DNA from 3 places in the Actinoplanes sp. NPDC051494 genome. Region 1 is predicted to be linked to each of the others. Evidence: riboswitches for the same ligand, from Rfam matches in the RefSeq annotation. Region 1 holds a riboswitch; each other region holds the start of a gene.
What was found. Region 1 has a riboswitch for cobalamin ahead of cobN (cobaltochelatase subunit CobN). Riboswitches for the same ligand answer to the same signal wherever they lie in the genome.
Positions count from the first base shown of each region.

Region 2: another riboswitch for cobalamin. It lies ahead of ACIA6A_RS16700 (ribonucleoside-diphosphate reductase subunit alpha); the one in region 1 lies ahead of cobN (cobaltochelatase subunit CobN).
Region 3: another riboswitch for cobalamin. It lies ahead of metE (5-methyltetrahydropteroyltriglutamate--homocysteine S-methyltransferase); the one in region 1 lies ahead of cobN (cobaltochelatase subunit CobN).

Region 1 is NZ_JBITDZ010000001.1:468,891-474,928, forward strand. It holds gene cobN (cobaltochelatase subunit CobN) at 1-2,024, opposite strand, end outside; cobalamin riboswitch at 2,053-2,183, opposite strand; gene ACIA6A_RS02105 (precorrin-3B synthase) at 2,277-3,635, shown strand; gene ACIA6A_RS02110 (precorrin-8X methylmutase) at 3,637-4,254, shown strand; gene ACIA6A_RS02115 (precorrin-2 C(20)-methyltransferase) at 4,257-5,750, shown strand; gene ACIA6A_RS02120 (Tat pathway signal sequence domain protein) at 5,747-6,038, opposite strand, start outside.
Region 2 is NZ_JBITDZ010000003.1:912,911-918,948, forward strand. It holds gene ACIA6A_RS16700 (ribonucleoside-diphosphate reductase subunit alpha) at 1-1,532, opposite strand, end outside; cobalamin riboswitch at 1,698-1,907, opposite strand; gene ACIA6A_RS16705 (FecCD family ABC transporter permease) at 2,188-3,249, shown strand; gene ACIA6A_RS16710 (ABC transporter substrate-binding protein) at 3,246-4,214, shown strand; gene ACIA6A_RS16715 (ABC transporter ATP-binding protein) at 4,211-4,966, shown strand; gene ACIA6A_RS16720 (class I SAM-dependent methyltransferase) at 4,963-5,652, shown strand; gene ACIA6A_RS16725 (class I SAM-dependent methyltransferase) at 5,645-6,038, opposite strand, start outside.
Region 3 is NZ_JBITDZ010000003.1:906,209-912,246, reverse strand. It holds gene ACIA6A_RS16700 (ribonucleoside-diphosphate reductase subunit alpha) at 1-114, shown strand, start outside; gene ACIA6A_RS16695 (ribonucleotide-diphosphate reductase subunit beta) at 114-1,109, shown strand; cobalamin riboswitch at 1,115-1,330, shown strand; gene metE (5-methyltetrahydropteroyltriglutamate--homocysteine S-methyltransferase) at 1,384-3,462, shown strand; gene ACIA6A_RS16685 (cupin domain-containing protein) at 3,503-3,832, opposite strand; gene ACIA6A_RS16680 (DMT family transporter) at 3,848-4,747, opposite strand; gene ACIA6A_RS16675 (hypothetical protein) at 4,744-5,733, opposite strand; gene ACIA6A_RS16670 (DUF4178 domain-containing protein) at 5,923-6,038, opposite strand, start outside.

The DNA.
Region 1 (6,038 bases):
CGGGCGCGCAGCATGGCGAGCACGAGGTTGACCCGCGCCTCACCGGTCGGCGCGGCGCCGAGGATGTGCAGCCCGTCGCGGATCTGCACATCCTTGATCTCGCAGAGCCACCCGTCGACGTGCAGGATGAACTCGTCGAACTCCTCGTCGCCGGGGCGGTTGTCGAGGCCCAGGTCGTGGTCCATCTTCGCGGCCTGGATCAGGGTCCAGATCTGCGCGCGGATGGCCGGCAGCTTGGCCGGGTCGAGCGCGGCGATGTTGGCGTGTTCGTCGAGCAGCTGCTCGAGGCGGGCGATGTCGCCGTAGGACTCGGCGCGGGCCATCGGCGGGATCAGGTGGTCGACCAGCGTCGCGTGCGCCCGGCGCTTGGCCTGGGTGCCCTCGCCCGGGTCGTTGACCAGGAACGGGTAGATCAGCGGCAGGTCGCCGAGGGCCGCGTCGGTGCCGTCGGAGGCGGACATGCCGACGTTCTTGCCGGGCAGCCATTCCAGGTTGCCGTGCTTGCCGACGTGCACGACCGCGTGCGCGCCGAACTCGTCGGCGAGCCACCGGTAGGCGGCCAGGTAGTGGTGGCTGGGCGGCAGGTCCGGGTCGTGGTAGATCGCGACCGGGTTCGCCCCGAACCCGCGCGGCGGCTGCACCATGACGACCGTGTTCTCGTCGCGCAGCGCGGCGAGGACGATGTCGCCGCCGTCGACATACAGCTCACCGGGCGGCGGGCCCCAGTGCTGCACCATGCCGTCGCGCAGATCCGCGGGCAGGGTCGCGAACCAGGCGGCGTACTTGTCGCCGTTGATCCGGACCGGGTTGCCCGCGAGCTGCTCCTCGGTGAGCCAGTCGGGGTCCTGGCCACCGGCGGCGATCAGCGCGTGGATCAGCGCGTCACCGTCCTGCTCGGCGACCCCGGGGAAGCTCCCGATCCGGTAACCCTGCTCCTGAAGGGCAGCGAGCAACCGTACGGTGGAAGCGGGGGTGTCGAGGCCGACCGCGTTGCCGATCCGCGAGTGCTTCGTCGGGTATGCCGACAGCATGATCACCACCCGGCGCTCGGCCGGCGGGATGTGCCGCAACCGCGCGTGCGCGACGGCGATCCCGGCGACCCGGGAGGCCCGCTCGGGATCGGCCACATACACCGAGAGGCCGTCCGGGTCGATCTCCTTGAAGCTGAACGGGACCGTGATGATCCGGCCGTCGAACTCGGGGATGGCCACCTGGGTCGCGGCGTCCAGCGGGGAGAGCCCGTCGTCGCTGGCCTCCCACGCCTCGCGGCTGCTGGTCAGCGCCAGTCCCTGCAGGATCGGCACGTCCAGCCCGGCGAGCACGCCGACATCCCAGGCCTCGTCGTCCCCACCGGCACCGACGGTCGCCGGCTTCGTGCCACCGGCGGCCAGGACGGTCACGATCAACGCGTCGGCCTTGCGCAACTCGGCCAGCAGGTCCTCGGACGCCGTACGCAGAGAAGCGGTGAAAATGGGCAGCGGGCGCCCGCCCTTGGCCTCGACGGCCCGGCAGAGTGCCTCGATGAACGCGGTGTTCCCGGCCATGTGGTGCGCGCGGTAATAGAGGACCGCGACGGTCGGGCCCTCGGTGGTCGTCGCGTCGCGCTCCAGCACACCCCAGTCGGGCGCGGGGACCGGCGCGGCGAACCCGTTGCCGGTGAGCAGGATGGTGTCGGAGAGGAAGTCGTGCAGCGCGGCCAGGTTCTCCGGCCCACCGTAGGCGAGGTAGGCGTGCGCTTCCCCGGCGACCCCGGCGGGCACGGTCGACAGCTTCATCAGGTCGGCGTCCGGCGTCTGCTCACCGCCGAGCACGACCACCGGGATCGGGCCGCCGAGCAGCTCGTCGAGGCCCTCCTCCCAGGCGCGGCGACCGCCCAGGATCCGGACCACGATGAGCTCGACCCCGTCGGTCAGCGCGGGCAGCTCCTCGACGGCGATGCGGGCAGGATTGCCCAGGCGCCACTCGGAGGTGCTCGCACGAGCGCTGAGCAGGTCGGTATCGGATGTCGACAGCAGCAGAAACACGGCTCTCCCCTCGGGATCCGCGCCCCGGGTCGAAGGATCACGGCGACGGGAGTTCCTGGCTCCCGGGTTCAGGTCGAACCCGGTGACAGTGGCGGGACCGCGCCGGATTCACACCGGCTTCCTCCGCGGCGTCGCCGCACGTGGACCCTCACTCTGCCGACCGGGCCGCACTCAAGTCAACGTGGGAGCCCGGGTGTGACGATGCCGACCGACGGCGGAAAAGTGTCGGTCCCGGTCCGTAGTATCCGGGCCGTGCCCTCCCCCGATCCCGTTCACCCGCCGGCCGGCCCCGTCATGCCCGCTGTCCGCACGGGCGTGGGCGCGCGGGTCACCGAGGTCGACGCGTGTCCCGGAGCCCTGCGGTTGCACGACGCCGCAGACGGGCCGCTGGCACGTGTCCGGATCCCCGGTGGGCGCATTTCGGGCGACCAGCTCACGGCGCTGCGGGAGCTGGCCGCCGAGTGGGGCGACGGGCACATCGAGCTGACCAGCCGGGCCAACCTCCAGCTGCGGGCGCTGCGCGGCGCCCCGGCGGTGCAACTCGCCGCCCGGTTGTCGGCTGCCGGCCTGCTGCCGTCACAGACCCATGAGCTCGTACGCAACATCGCCGCGTCCCCGCTCATCGGGAACCCGTCCCTGGTCACCGAGCTGGACAGCGCGCTGTGCGCCGACGCGGTGCTGGCGGGCCTGCCGGGACGCTTCCTGTTCGCCGTCGACAGCGGCGCCGGCGACGTGGCCTATTCCGCTGACGTCGCGGTGATGCCACTCAGCGGAGAAATAGCCGTTCTGTTCGCCGGCCGCGACATGGGGCTGCGGGTGCGGGCCGACCAAGCGGTGCCGGCGCTGCTCGCGGCGGCCCACGCCTTCCTTGCTCTCGCCGCGCAGGACGCAGCCCTCGCCGGGGCGGACACCCCAGCCGCACGGGACAACGCGCCTGCCGGGCAGGGCGCTGCGGCGCGGGGCGAGGCTGTGCGGGGCGAGGCTGTGCGGGGTGGGCGGCGGGCCTGGCGGGTTCGGGAGCTGCGTGACGGGGCGGCGCGGGTGGCCGGGCTGGTTGCCGGGGCGCTCGGGGTGACATTGGGTGAGCCTGATCACGGCCTGGTCCGGCCCGGCCTCCGGGAGCCGGTCGGGATCGTCGGGGGACCTGGTCGGCGCGTCGCGGTGGGGGCTCTGGTGCCCTTGGGCCGACTTGACGGCGTACAGATGAAGGCGTTGGAATCTGCTTCTGATCTGGTTTTCACGCCCTGGCGCGGGGTGGTGGTGCCGGATCTCGCTCCGGACGGGGCCGCCGCGTGGGTGGAGCGGCTGAGTGGGGCCGGGTTCGAGGTCGCGCCGGATTCGCGGTGGGCCGGGGTAACGGCCTGTGCCGGGCGGCCGGGGTGCGCGAAGGCGCTGGCCGATGTCCGGCAGGATGCGTTCGGTGCCACGACCGCCGGCGAGGGGCTGCCGGTGCACTGGATCGGGTGTGTGCGGGGGTGCGGGAGCCCGGCCGGGCCGCATGTCCGGGTCGAGGCGACCGGGACCGGTTACCGGGTCTCGTCGCCGCACGGTAATGGGACAGCGGACGCCGCGCACGTGGGTGTGCTGGTGGCCGGGTTGAGGGAAGGCTGACATGGAGTACGTGCGTGACGGGGCGGAGATCTACCGGCGGTCGTTCGCGACCATCCGGGCCGAGGCCGACCTGTCCCGGTTGCCCGGTGACGTGGCGCGGGTCGCGGTGCGGATGATCCATGCCTGCGGGATGGTCGATCTGGTCGAGGACCTGGCGTGGAGCCCGGGGGTCGTGACGGCGGCCCGCAAGGCGCTGCTGGCCGGGGCCCCGGTCCTCTGTGACGCCGAGATGGTGGCTTCCGGGGTGACCCGCAAGCGGCTGCCCGCCGGCAACGAGGTCATCTGCACGCTGCGTGACCCTTCCGTGCCGGGGCTGGCCGCCGAGATCGGGAACACCCGCAGTGCCGCCGCGCTGGATCTGTGGGCCGACCGGCTGGACGGGGCCGTGGTCGCCATCGGCAACGCGCCGACCGCGCTGTTCCGGCTGCTGGAGATGGTCGCGGCCGGGGCGCCGCGGCCGGCCGCCGTGCTGGGGATCCCGGTGGGGTTCATCGGCGCGGCCGAGTCGAAGGACGCGCTGGCCGCGTCCGATCTGGAATTCCTCGTCGTGCGCGGACGCCGCGGCGGGAGTGCGATGACGGCGGCGGCGGTCAACGCGCTCGCCTCGGAACAGGAGTGACGGTGGCGGGTCGGTTGTACGGCGTCGGACTCGGCCCCGGTGATCCGGAGCTCGTCACGGTCAAGGCCGCCCGGCTGATCGCCGGCGCTGACGTGATCGCCTTCCACGCGGCGCGGCACGGGCGGTCGAACGCCCGGGCGATCGCGGCCGGCTACCTGCGCGAGGGGCAGATCGAGGAGCCGCTGATCTATCCGGTGACCACGGAGACGACCGATCATCCGGGCGGCTACCAGGGCGCGATCGACGAGTTCTACGCGGCGAGCGCGGAGCGGCTGGCCGCGCACCTGGACGCGGGCCGGGACGTGGTCGTGCTGGCCGAGGGTGACCCGTTCTTCTACGGCTCCTACATGCACATGCACAAGAGGCTCGCCGACCGGTACGTGACCGAGGTGGTGCCCGGGGTGACCTCGGTGAGCGCCGCGTCGGCGGTGCTGGGGCGGCCGTTGATGGAGCGCGACGAGACGTTGACGGTGCTGCCCGGCACGTTGCCGCCGGACGAGCTGGCCGCCCGGCTGGCAACCACCGACTCGGCCGCGATCATGAAGCTGGGCCGGACGTTCGAGGGGGTCCGCGAGGCGCTGGAGCGGGCCGGCCGGCTGGACGACGCCTGGTATGTCGAGCGGGCCACCACCGACAAGCAGCGCTCGGGCAAGCTCGCCGACATCGACCCGGCGACGGTTCCGTACTTCTCCCTGGCGCTGCTCCCGAGCCCGGCCGTCACCGCTTTCGTCGAGCCGGAGCCGCCGGCGACCGAGGACCGGCGTGGTTCGGTGACCGTGGTGGGGCTGGGTCCCGGTGCCCGCGAGTGGCTGACGCCGGAGGCCCAGGCGGCACTGGCCGAGGCCGACGACGTGGTCGGCTACACGACGTATGTGAACCGGGTCCCGGTGAATCCCCGCCAGCGCCGGCACGCCTCCGACAACAAGGTCGAGGCCGAGCGCGCGGCGTTCGCCCTGGACCTGGCGAAACGCGGTCGCCGGGTGGCGGTCGTGTCGTCGGGTGACCCGGGGGTGTTCGCGATGGCCGCGGCGGTGCTCGAGGTCAGCGAGGATCCGCAGTGGAAGGACGTCCCGGTCCGGGTGGTGCCGGGGCTGACCGCGGCGCAGGCCGTGGCGAGCCGGGCGGGTGCCCCGCTGGGTCACGACTTCTGCGTCATGTCGCTGTCCGACCGGCTCAAGCCGTGGGACGTGATCGAGGCCCGGCTGACCGCCGCGGCCGGCGCGGACCTGGTGATCGCGATCTACAACCCGGCGTCGCAGAGCCGCAAGGAGCAGCTCGTCCGCGCGCAGCAGGTGCTGCTGAAGCACCGTGACCCGCGGACCCCGGTGGTGGTGGGACGTGACGTGGGCGGCCCGGAGGAGGAGATCCGGGTGACGAGTCTGGGCGAGCTCGACCCGGCGACCGTCGACATGCGCTGCCTGCTGATCGTCGGGTCGAGCCAGACGCGGGTGCTTCCCGGTGGGCAGGTCTTCACTCCGCGTACCTATCCGAGCTAGTTGGTGACGACGACCTCGGTGCCGTCCAGGACCGGGGCGTAGGTGGCGGTGAAGAAGCCGTTGGCCGGGCACGTGATCGGGCCGCTGAACTTGGCGAAGGCCTGGTCGGTGAAGGTGATCGAGTTGTCCGTGTTGGACGACAGACCGGTGATCGTGTTGCCCACCGCGCGGTAGACGCAGTTGATCGAGCCGAGGATCGTCCCGAGCGCGAGGGTGGTCTGGATCGGCGCGGCGGCGGTGCCGCTGACCGTAACGGCCGCGGTGCCGCTCTCGACCGTGGTGGCGAAC
Region 2 (6,038 bases), on a different contig from region 1:
AACGGCAGACCGAGGGTGAAGAACGCGTCCTGCAGGCCCATCAGGCCCAGCCCGACCGGTCGCCAGCGCGGGTTCGACGCCGCCGCCTGCTCCGCCGGGTAGTAGTTGATGTCGATGACCCGGTCCAGGAAGACCACCGCGGTACGCACGGTCGCGCGCAGCTTGTCCCAGTCCACCGCACCGTCGCGCAGGTGTGCGCCGAGGTTGATCGAGCCCAGGTTGCAGACCGCGGTCTCGTCGTTGTTGTTGACCTCGAGGATCTCGGTGCACAGGTTCGACAGGTGGATGGTGTTGCCGGGCTTGCCGGTCTGGTTGGACATCCGGTTCGACGGGTCCTTGAACGTCATCCAGCCGTTGCCGGTCTGCGCGAGCGTGCGCATCATCCGCCCGTACAGATCGCGGGCCTTGACGGTCTTGATCGCCTTCTTCTCCGCCGCCCGGTAGGCCTCGTCGAACTCGGCACCGAACAGATCCGGCAGCTCGGGGGCGTCGGACGGGTCGATCAAGGACCAGTCGCCGTCGGCCTCCACCCGGCGCATGAACTCGTCCGGGATCCAGTTGGCCAGATTCAGATTGTGGGTACGCCGGGAGTCCTCGCCTGTGTTGTCCCGCAGATCGAGGAACTCCTCGATGTCCGGGTGCCACGGCTCGAGGTACACGCAGGCCGCACCCTTGCGCCGGCCGCCCTGGTTGACCGCGGCCACGCCGGCGTCGAGCGTCTTGAGGAACGGCACGATGCCGTTGGACTGCCCGTTCGTGCCCCGGATCAGCGCGCCCCGGCCGCGGACCCGCGACCAGGCGATGCCGATGCCACCGGAGAACTTCGACAGCTTCGCGACCTGGTGGTAGCGCTCGTAGATCGAGTCGAGCTCGTCCTTGGGCGAGTCGACCAGGAAGCACGAGGACATCTGGGTGTGCCGGGTGCCGGAGTTGAACAGCGTGGGGGAGCTGGGCAGGTAGGCCAGCGACGACATCAGCTTGTAGAAGCCGATCGCCTCGTTCGCGGTCTGCGACAGGCCGCACGCGACGCGCAGCAGCCAGTACTGCGGTGTCTCCACGACCTCGCGCGACTGCGGGTGACGCAGCAGGTAACGGTCGGCGACCGTGCGCAGCCCGAAATACTCGAACCGCAGGTCACCGGTGAGGTCGACGGCGACGTCGAGCTTGCGGGCGTTGGCGGCCACGAACGCGGCGGTCTCGTCACCGATCAGGCCCTGCTGGTGCGCGTACCGGATGGACTGGCTGAAGCTCGCCACGCCCTGGTTGCGGACCTCCTTGTCGACGAACGCGGCCAGCAGCCGGGCCGCGAGCCGCGAATACTGCGGCTCCTCGCTGATCAGCTCGGCCGAGGTCTGGATCGACAGCTTGTCCAGCTCCGCGGTGGTCGCGCCGTCGTACAGCCCGCTGATGGTCTTGGTCGCCACCCGCAACGGATCGACCTCGTCCAGGTCGGCGACCCACAGCTCCACGGCCTTGACGATCTTGTTGACGTCGACCGGCTCGGTTTCACCGTTGCGTTTGCGGACCTGCATGGGAATGCGGCGCTGCTCCGCCTGCGTGATTGACACGAAAACTCTCTCCTCGCGAGCCCGTAGGTCTCCGGACGCGCAGGAGGACGCCGCCGGCCACCCTCGGGTGAGGACGGTGCACCGGCTGATGGCGTCGGCCGTCCCACGCGGCCTTCGACCGCCGCACACGGTGGTGTGCGGCGCGCTGGCAGGTCTTCGGACTCGTGGGCGTGCTGCTCGCTGCCTACCGGCCGTCGCTTCCCAGGCCGGTCACGGCCCAGTGCTGATGACGACTTTCGTTCCCACTCACCGCTGCGGGGCAGTCCCGGTTTTGCACCGGGTTCCCTGTTGCCTCGACCACCCACCAGGGACGGCCGAACCAGCTGCGAGCACCACCATATATGGGTGCGACCCTCGGAAGGCAACACCAGATGGTGTGCCCCGGCGTGTCGCCGCACAGCGTCACCCGAGCCTCGCGCCGAGTAGCTCCCGGCGCGGTGTCCTCCCATGGGGCGGTCCTGGCCAGGTCCGGTGGGTGAACGCCGAACCGGACCTTTTTCGCCTGTGGCGCGAAACGGGCCGACGGATCATGGCCCTGCCGGGGCTCTGTCGCGAGCTGATAGCTTCTGCACATCAATGGCAACAGCCTTGGTGTGGCATCTAGTGGTGAGAGGCCGTCGTGACCGACCTTCTCGGCGTGCGCGCACGCCGCCGCAGGACAGCCGCGTGGCTCCTCGCTCTGGTGGCCGGGCTCGTCCTGACCGGCATCGTGGCGGTGGGCTCCGGTGCGGTCGGTATCGCCCCGCTGACCGTGGCGCGGATCATCACCCATCATCTGACCGGCTGGCCGGGCGACGTCTCGTGGAGCCTGCCGCAGGACGCGATCGTCTGGCAGGTCCGCCTGCCCCGGGTGCTGCTCGGCATGCTCGTCGGCGCCGGCCTCGCGGCGTCCGGTGTGGCGCTGCAGGCCATGGTCCGCAACGTGCTGGCCGACCCGTACCTGCTCGGGGTGAACTCCGGGGCCTCCAGCGGCGCGGCGGCGGCGATCCTGTTCGGAGTCGGCGCCGGGTTCGGTCAGTACGCGTTGCCGTTCAGTGCCTTCCTCGGCGCGCTCGCCGCATCGCTGCTGGTGTTCGTGATCGCCCGCACCGGCGGCCGGGTCACCTCGATCCGGCTGCTGCTCTCCGGTGTCGCCGTCGGCTACGCCCTGTACGCGACGACCAGCTTCCTGATCTTCGCCTCCGGATCGGCCGAGGGCGCCCGGTCGGTGATGTTCTGGCTGCTCGGCTCGCTGGGCCTGGCCCGCTGGGACGGCCCGCTCGCCGTCGCGGCCGTGGTCGTCGTGCTCACGATCGTGCTGCTCACCGTGCAGGGCCGGCGCCTCGACGCGCTGGCCATCGGCGACGAGACCGCCCACACCCTCGGCGTCTCACCGGAGCGGTTCCGGACCGGGATGCTGGTCGTCGTCGCGCTCTGCGTCGGTGTGCTGGTCTCCGCGTCGGGCAGCATCGGCTTCGTCGGGCTCGTCGTCCCGCACCTGGCCCGGCGCATCGTCGGTGCCACCCACGTCCGCGTCGTGCCGGTCGCCGCGCTGCTCGGCGCGATCCTGCTGGTCTGGGCCGACGTCATCGCCCGCGTGCTGCTGGCCCCGCAGGAGATCCCGATCGGCATCATCACGTCGCTGCTCGGCGCCCCGTTCCTCATCGTCCTGATCCGCCGCCTCCACCAGGGAGAATCATGAAGCCATATCGTTTCGCGGCCGCGTCCGCCCTGGTGCTGCTGACCGCCGCGTGCGGCACCGGCGCCACCGGGGATGCGGCCGCGTCGACGGGGGACTACCCCGTCACCGTCGCCAACTGCGGTGTGGACGTCACGTTCGACGCCGAACCGGAGCGGGTGGTCCTGCTCAAGAGCGCGGCCGTGCCGTTCCTGCACGACCTCGGCGTGCTGGACCGGGTCACCGCCCGGGCGGGGCAGTACCCGGACGCGTACTACGACGCCGCGACGATCGCCGAGCTCACGGCGATCCCGCTGCTCACCGACAAGACCGACACCAGCGGGCACCTGCAGATCTCCAAGGAGGTCGTGATCAGCCAGCAACCCGACCTGGTACTCGGCGAGGTCGACAACCTGTCGCGCGACACGCTCTCCGCGGTGGACATCCCGCTGATGGAGGAGCCCGCGCTGTGCGAGCAGGGCGTCCCGGACCCGTCGTTCGACGACATCTACGAGCAGATGCAGACGTACGGCAAAGTGTTCGACCGTCCCGCCGAGGCCACGGCCGCCGTGGCGAAGCTCAAGGAACGGATGGCCGGCATCACCACGGCGGCCGCGTCCGGGCGGACGGCCGCGGTGCTGTACCCGACCGTGGGCGGTGGGGTGACGTACGCGTACGGGAAGAAGAGCATGGCCCACCCGCAGCTGGAGGCGGCGGGTCTCAAGGACGTGTTCGGTGACACCGACGAGCGGGTCTTCGAGGTCACGATGGAGGAGTTGCTCGGGCGCAACCCCGACGTGCTGATCCTGCTGTACAGCGACGGCGACCCGAAGGCCGTTGAGCAGGCGGTGACCGCGCTGCCCGGCGCGGCGAACCTGACCGCGGTGAAGAACGGCGACCTCATGCCGCAGCTGTTCAATTTCACCGAGCCGCCGAGCCCGCTGTCCATCGACGGACTGGAGAAGATCGTCCAGCGCTTCGGATCATGATCGCGGCCGAGGACGTCTCCTGGAGTTACGGCGCGAACCCGGTCATCGGCGGGGTCAGCGTCGAGGCCCGCCCGGGACGGGTGCTCGGGCTGATCGGGCCGAACGGCAGCGGCAAGACCACCCTGCTGCGCCTGCTGTACGGCGCGTTGCGCAGCCGCACCGGCCGGATCACCGTCGACGGTCTTCCGCTGGCGTCGTCGCGGGAGATGGCGCGCCGCCTCGCCGTGGTGGTGCAGGAGACCGGCGGCGAGACCGCCCTGACGGTGGGGGAGATGGTGCTGCTCGGGCGCGGCCCGCACCTGTCCACCTTCCAGCGCACCGGGCCGCAGGACCACGCGATCGCCGCCCGCTGCCTGGCCCGGGTCGGCGCCGCGCACCTCGGGGCCCGCTCGTTCGCGGGACTGTCCGGCGGCGAACGCCAACGGGTCCTGATCGCCCGGGCGCTGGCGCAGCAGGCCACCCACCTGCTGCTCGACGAGCCCACCAACCACCTTGACATCCGTTACCAGCACGAGGTGCTCGGCCTGGTCCGCGATCTGGGCACCTGCTCGATCGTGGTGCTGCACGACCTGAACCTGGCCGCCCGCTACTGCGACGACCTGGTGCTGCTCGGCGCCGGCGGCGTCAAAGCCGCGGGCACCGTCGACGAGGTCCTCGACCCGGCGATCCTCGAACCGGTCTACGGCATCGGGATCCAGCGCCTCGAACTCGGCGGATCCATCCACCTGCTGTTCCACCCGGGAGAATCATGAGCGTGCAGGACCGCATCAACGGCTACTGGACCGGCCGTGCCCCCGCGTACGACGACTACCAGCAACGCCCGGAACGCGTCGCGGCCGACACCGCGGCGTGGTCGCGGGTCTGGTCGCAGGCTCTGCCCGTGGCCCCGGCGGACGTGCTCGACGTCGGCACCGGCAGCGGTCAGGTGGCGATGGTGCTCGCCGGCCTCGGTCACCGGGTCACCGGCATCGACCTCGCCGACGGCATGCTCGACCGGGCCCGCGCCCACGCCGCGACCGTGGACAACCCGCCGGACATCCGGCGCGGTGACGCGGTGCACCCGGACTTCCCGCCCGCCGGCTTCGACGCGGTGGTCAGCCGGTACCTGATGTGGACCCTCCGGGAACCACGGGTCGCCCTGGAGAACTGGATCCGCCTGCTCCGGCCCGGCGGCACGATCGCCGTCGTCGACAGCACCTGGTTCCCGCGGGGCGTCGACATCTACGACGACGCGGTCCGCGCGGCCCTGCCGCTGGCCGCCGCCACGTCGATCCAGCAGACCGTCACCGTGCTGGAGCAAGCCGGCCTCACCGAGGTCACGCTCACCCCGCTGACCACGATCCTCGACCTCGACCGGGAGTACGGGGTGGCGGACAACCACGACGTCCAGCTGCAGTACCTGGTGAAAGGCCACCGCGGACCGGCGGAACTCACCTGACAGCGGCCAGCACCCGTTCCTCGAGGTCCTGCCAGACGACATCGACCTCGGTGAAGCCGGCCGCGGTGAGTGCCGCGCGGTGGAAGTCGAGGCCGGCGCCGTTCCAGTCGCGGGAACCCGCCGGCCACAGCGTCCGGCGCTCGGCGACCGCGCCGGCCAGCTCCGGTTGCGCCTCGACGGCGGCCCACCAGGCGTCCCACGGTTCGGCGCCGGCCGCGACCGCGGCCTGCTGACGTCCCGCGTCGATGGCTTCGCAGGCCGTACGCAGGCGGCTTCCGGCCGGCAGCGGCAGATGATCGGCGTTGATGAGCACGCCACCGGGCCGGAGGAGATCCGCGGCGGCTTTGTACGCGGCGGACAGGTCGGGCGGGGAGAGCCAGTGCAGG
Region 3 (6,038 bases), on a different contig from region 1:
CGCCCCGCGACACGCATTCAGCAGGCGACGGTCGCCGTCACGCCGGTGGTGTCCGCCGAGGACGCCGTCGCCTGTTCCCTGGAGAACCCCGAATCATGTGAGGCCTGCCAGTAATGCTGCTCGAACCCGGTATGGATCTGACCCTGCGCCCGATGAAGTACCCGCACTTCTTCGACCGGTTCAAGGACGCCATCAAGAACACCTGGACCGTCGAGGAGGTCGACCTGCACGGCGACCTCGCCGACCTGGCCCGGCTCTCCCCGTCCGAGCAGCACCTGGTGTCCCGGCTGGTCGCGTTCTTCGCCACCGGCGACACGATCGTGGCCAACAACCTGGTGCTCAACCTGTACCAGCACGTGAATTCGCCCGAGGGCCGGCTCTATCTGTCGCGGCAGCTGTTCGAGGAGGCCGTGCACGTCCAGTTCTATCTGAACCTGCTCGACACCTATGTGCCCGACGAGAAGGAACGGTTCGAGGCGTTCGACGCGATCGAGAACATCCCCTCGATCGCCCGTAAGGCCGAGTTCTGTTTCAAATGGATCGACTCGGTCTACGAACTCCGGGAACTCAAGACCAAGGAGGACCGGCGGGCGTTCCTGCTCAACGTCATCTGCTTCGCCGCGTGCATCGAGGGGCTGTTCTTCTACGGCGCTTTCGCGTACGTGTATTTCCTGCGCTCCCGCGGTGTCCTGCAGGGCCTCGCCTCGGGCACCAACTGGGTGTTCCGCGACGAGTCGATGCACATGGCGTTCGCGTTCGACGTGGTCGACGCCGTCCGCGCCGAGGAGCCGGACCTGTTCGACGCCGACATGGAGCAGCAGGTCCGCGACATGCTGGCCGAGGCCGTCGAGTGCGAGGTGCAGTTCGCCGCCGACCTGCTGGAGCAGGGTGTCTCCGGCATGTCGCTGACCGACATGCGGGAATACCTGCAGCACGTCGCCGACCGCCGGCTCGCGGTGCTGGGCATCGATCCCATGTACGGCAGCAAGAACCCGTTCGCGTTCATGGAACTGCAGGACGTGCAGGAGTTGTCGAACTTCTTCGAGCGCCGCGTGTCGGCGTACCAGGTCGGTGTGACCGGAAGCGTGAGTTTCGACGACGATTTCTAGGCTCTAAGATGGTCGGTGGTGCTGGTTCGCCCCGGTCGTGAGATCGGGGCGTCGTAAGAGGGAACCCGGTGTGATTCCGGGACTGCCCCGCAGCGGTGAGCAGGAACGAAAGCCGTCATCAAGCACTGGGCCGCGAGGCCTGGGAAGCGACGGCCGGTAGGAGACCGGGAGACCGGTCGTGCCCGCGAGTCCGAAGACCTGCCCACACCGCGCGCACAGTCCTGTGCGCGCCGCCGACGGCCTCTCGGGAGGGTCAGGGCGGAAGCGCGGAGCTGTGTCCGCGCCTTCCCTCCTGCCCTCGCGGGTGCCGCCGGGCACTTCGAGGGAAGGGCACCGCGCGGTCCCGGACCGGTTCACCCGGCTCGGGCTGTCCGAGCTGGACACATATTTCGCCATGGCCCGCGGGGTGGACGCCGAACCGGCCCTGGAACTGACGAAGTGGTTCGGCACCAACTACCACTACCTGGTGCCGGAGATCGGCCCGGACACCGTGTTCGCGGCCCTGCCGGCCAAGGCCCGGGCCGAGTATCACCAGGCCCGTGAGCTCGGTATCACCACCCGTCCGGTGCTCGTCGGCCCGGCCACGTTCCTGCTGCTGGCCAAGGCCACCGCGGACGCCCCGGCCGGGTTCCGGCCGTTCGACCGGCTCGACGACCTGGTCACGGTCTACGCCGACATCCTCACCGCGCTCGGCAAGGCCGGCGTGCCGTGGGTGCAGTTCGACGAACCCGCGTACGTCGCCGACCGGTCGGCCGAGGAGATCGAGGCGCTGCGGGCCGCGTACACCCGGCTGGGAGGTCTCCCGCGACGGCCGGGACTGTTCGTCGCGACCTACTTCGGTGAGCTCGGCGACGCGCTGCCCGCCCTGCTGGACACGCCGGTCGAGGCGCTCGGCCTCGACCTGGTGGCCGGTCCGGGCAACCTGCACCGGCTCGCCGCGGCCGGCCCGCTGCGGGGCCGGACGATCGTGGCCGGGCTCGTCGACGGTCACAACATCTGGCGCACCGACCTGCACGCCGCCGTCACCACCGGCGCCACGCTCACCGGCCTCGCCGACAACGTCGCGGTGTCCTCCTCGTGCTCGCTGCTGCACGTCCCGGTCGACCTCGACGCCGAGACGGCCCTGGACCCGGCGCTGCGGGAACGCCTGGCGTTCGCCCGGCAGAAGGTCGACGAGGTCGTCCTGCTCGGCCTGGCGCTGCGCAACGGTGTGGCCAGCCTGCCCGGCCCGCTGCCCGCCGTGCCCGCCGCCTGGCACCACGACGAGGTCCGGACCCGGCTCGCCGCGGCCACTCCCGCGGACCGCCGGCGCGGGCCGTACCCGACCCGGGCCGCCGCCCAGCAGGAACGGCTGCACCTGCCGGAACTCCCGACGACGACGATCGGTTCGTTCCCGCAGACCGCCGAACTGCGCAGGGCCCGCGCCGCTTTCCGCAGCGGCGCCCTCGACGAGGCCGGCTACGAGCAGCTGATGCGCGACGAGGTCGCCCGGGTGATCCGGCTGCAGGAGGAGCTGGGTCTGGACGTGCTCGTGCACGGCGAACCCGAGCGCAACGACATGGTCCAGTACTTCGGCGAACAACTCGACGGCTTCGCCGCCACCGGCAACGGATGGGTGCAGTCGTACGGCTCCCGCTGCGTACGCCCGCCGATCATCCACGGTGACGTGGCCCGCAGGGCGCCGATGACGGTGGCCTGGTCGACGTACGCGCAGTCGCTCACGGACAAGCCGGTCAAGGGCATGCTCACCGGCCCGGTCACGATCCTGGCCTGGTCGTTCGTACGCACCGACCAGCCGCTCGCCGACACCGCCGACCAGGTCGCGCCGGCCCTGCGCGACGAGTGCCACGACCTCGAGGCGGCCGGCGTCACGGTGATCCAGGTCGACGAGCCCGCCCTGCGCGAGACGCTGCCGCTGCGCCGGGCGGAGCAGAAGGCGTACCTGGACTGGGCGGTCGGTGCGTTCCGGCTCGCCACCAGCGGCGTCGCGGACAGCACGCAGATCCACACGCACCTGTGCTATTCCGAGTTCGGTGCGGTCATCACCGCGATCGACGCCCTCGACGCGGACGTGACCAGCATCGAGGCGTCCCGTTCGCGGATGGAGGTCCTCGACGACCTCGCCGCGATCGGTTACCGCCGCGGCGTCGGCCCGGGCGTGTGGGACATCCACTCCCCCCGCGTACCGTCGCACGACGAGATCGTGTCGGCGCTGCGGCGTGCGGTCACCGCCGTCCCGGCCCAGCGGCTCTGGGTCAACCCGGACTGCGGCCTCAAGACCCGGGGCTACGCCGAGGTCGAGGCGTCCCTGAAGCGGCTGGTCGCGGCCGCCGCCGAGGTCCGCGGCACCTGATCGCACCGCCCCGCCGGGTGGCCGTCACCCGGCGGGGCCCTCAGGCCGTACGTGTGAACTCGGCCGGACCGAAGATCACGAGCAGGGCCAGGTCCTCGGTGATCCGGGTGAACCGGTGTTCCTCCCCCGCCGGCACGAAGATCACCGAGCCGGCCGTCACCTCGGCCCGCGCGCCGCCGGCCTCGAGCACCGCCCGCCCGGCCGTGACCACGTAGATCTCGTCCTCGGTGTGCGGGGTCTGGTCGTCGGCACCACCGGCGGCGACACAGTAGGTGCCGACGCTCAGGTCCGCCGTGCGCAGATGCTCGACCCAGTGGGTCGCGCCGTCGGTGGGCGAGGTGAAACGGGTGGCGTCCGCGAGGATCCGCATGGGTGGATTACCGCCTCATCGGTATGCAGGGACTTCCGGTTCGGCGTCGGCATCGGACGGGAAGACGAAGATCGATGCGACGATGAGGCCGGCGCCGGCCACCTGGGCGATGCCCGGCCGCTCACCGAGGACGACGATCGCGGAGACCAGCCCGAAAACCGGCAACAGGTTGAGCACGATACCGGCGCGGGCGGCCCGGACGTGAGCCAGCGCGTAGTTGTAGAGCAGGAAGCTGCCGGCGAAACCGACCACCCCGATCGCGAGCGCGACCAGCCAGTCGCCGGCGGAGTGACCGGTGTACACCCCGGCGCCCCGCACGGCCGCCTCGCCGATGCCGAACGGCAGGATCACCGCCATCCCGAACCCGAACTGGTGGGCGGTCATGGTGAGCGGGTCGACGCTGTCGGCGATGCCCCGGGCGATGAGCACATAGACCGCGGCCGCCAGGATGCCGCCGAAGGTCAGGATGTCGCCGATGTTGAGCGACGAGTCCGGTGCGGCGCCGCCCAGCACCAGCACGCCGACGACGGCCAGCAGCAGACCCAGCACCCCGCGGGCGGCCAGCCGCTCGCGGAGGAAGATCGCCGCGAGCACGACGACCAGACAGGACTCCAGACCGGAGATCACCGCGGCGTTCGCGGCGGTGGTGTGCTGCAGCCCGATGGTGATCAGGGCGTAGCACACCCCGGGTTCGAGCACGCCGATCAGGGCCAGCCGGCCGAGCTGCCGCGGGCGGTGGTAGCCCCGGATCAGCAGCAACGGCCACAGCACCAGGTTGGCCCCGAGCAGCTGGACGGTCAGCAGGGTCATCGGCTGCCAGCTGTCGAGGGCGAACTTGATGAACGTTCCCGCGCTGCCCCAGAACAGCGCGGCGGTCACCAGGGCGGCCAGCGGCCGGACGGCGCGTGGGCTCACGGGGTGTCCGTCCGGCCCGGTGCACCCCGGCGCCACAGGTCGGCATCCCCCCACGCGCCGGTGATCACCAGGTCGGGGTCGCGGACGCGCTGGGCGGCGAAGCGGGCGGCGAGCCGCTGCAGCCGTACGGTCATGGGGATCTGATCCAGCAGCGCCGAGCCGGTGCCGCCGGGGCTGGTCAGCGTGGCCACCTGGAGTCCCTCCCGGCCCGCCGCGCCGGCCAGGGCGGCGGTGAGGCCGTCCGGATCGTCCCCGGGTTGCAGGACCAGCAGTGTGTCCGCCGAGCCGTACGGCACCGCGGCGCCGTGCAGCAGCCGGTCCGGGTCGAAACCCTCGCAGAGCACCCGGGCGCCTTCGCGGATCTTCAGCGCCCCCTCGCGGGCGGTCACCGACCAGGCACCGGGACCGACGACGGCCATGGCCCGGCCGGGGATCGGGACGCCGTCGATGCCGGGATCGGCGAGCACCGCCCGCACCTGCGCGGCGGCGGCCCGGACGGACTCCGGGCCGGTGTCCCGGCCGCCCAGGTGGGAGGCGATCTGGCTGAGCACGGTCAGGGCGGTGGTGTAGCTGACGGTGTAGGTCTCCGAGGTCTCGGTGACCGGCGTGCGCACGGCCTCCGGCCAGGCGCAGTCCGGGCCGGTGATCGACACCAGCGGCAGGCCGGCCTCGAGGATCAGCTGCCGGCTGCGCTGGGCGTACGAGGTGCTCGCGGTGTGCGTGATGACAACGGCCCCGTCCCCGGGCCGCACCGGGCGGTGGGCGTGCGTGAACGCGTACGCGGAGATCCAGCGCGCGTCCACGCCCAGGGTGAGCAGGTCGGCGGCGGCGAGTTCGGCGGCGTGCTGGCTGGTGCCGGTGCCGATCAGCCAGAGCCGGCGGACCCCGTCGAGCCGGCTCGCCGCCGCGGCGGCCGGTGCGGGGTCGGCGAGGGCCTCGATGGCGGCGGGCTGCGCCGCGATCATCGTGTCGAGTGCGGTCGTCATCGGAGAGCTCCTGGTACGGGTGCGGGCGAGCAGGTACGGGTGCGGGCGAGCAGGTACGGGTGCGGGCGAGCAGGTACGGGTGCGGGCGAGTAGGTACGGGTGCGGGCGAGCAGGTACGGGTGCGGGCGATCAGGTACGGGTGCGGGCGATCAGGTACGGGTGCGGGCGATCAGGTACGGGTGCGGGCGATCAGGGACGGCGGACGGCGACCGGCAGGCCGGTGCCCTGGCCCACGAGCCACGGCCGGCCGGGGTCGAAACGCGCGGCGGCCACCCGGCCGCCGGCGTGGGTGAACTCGACGTACT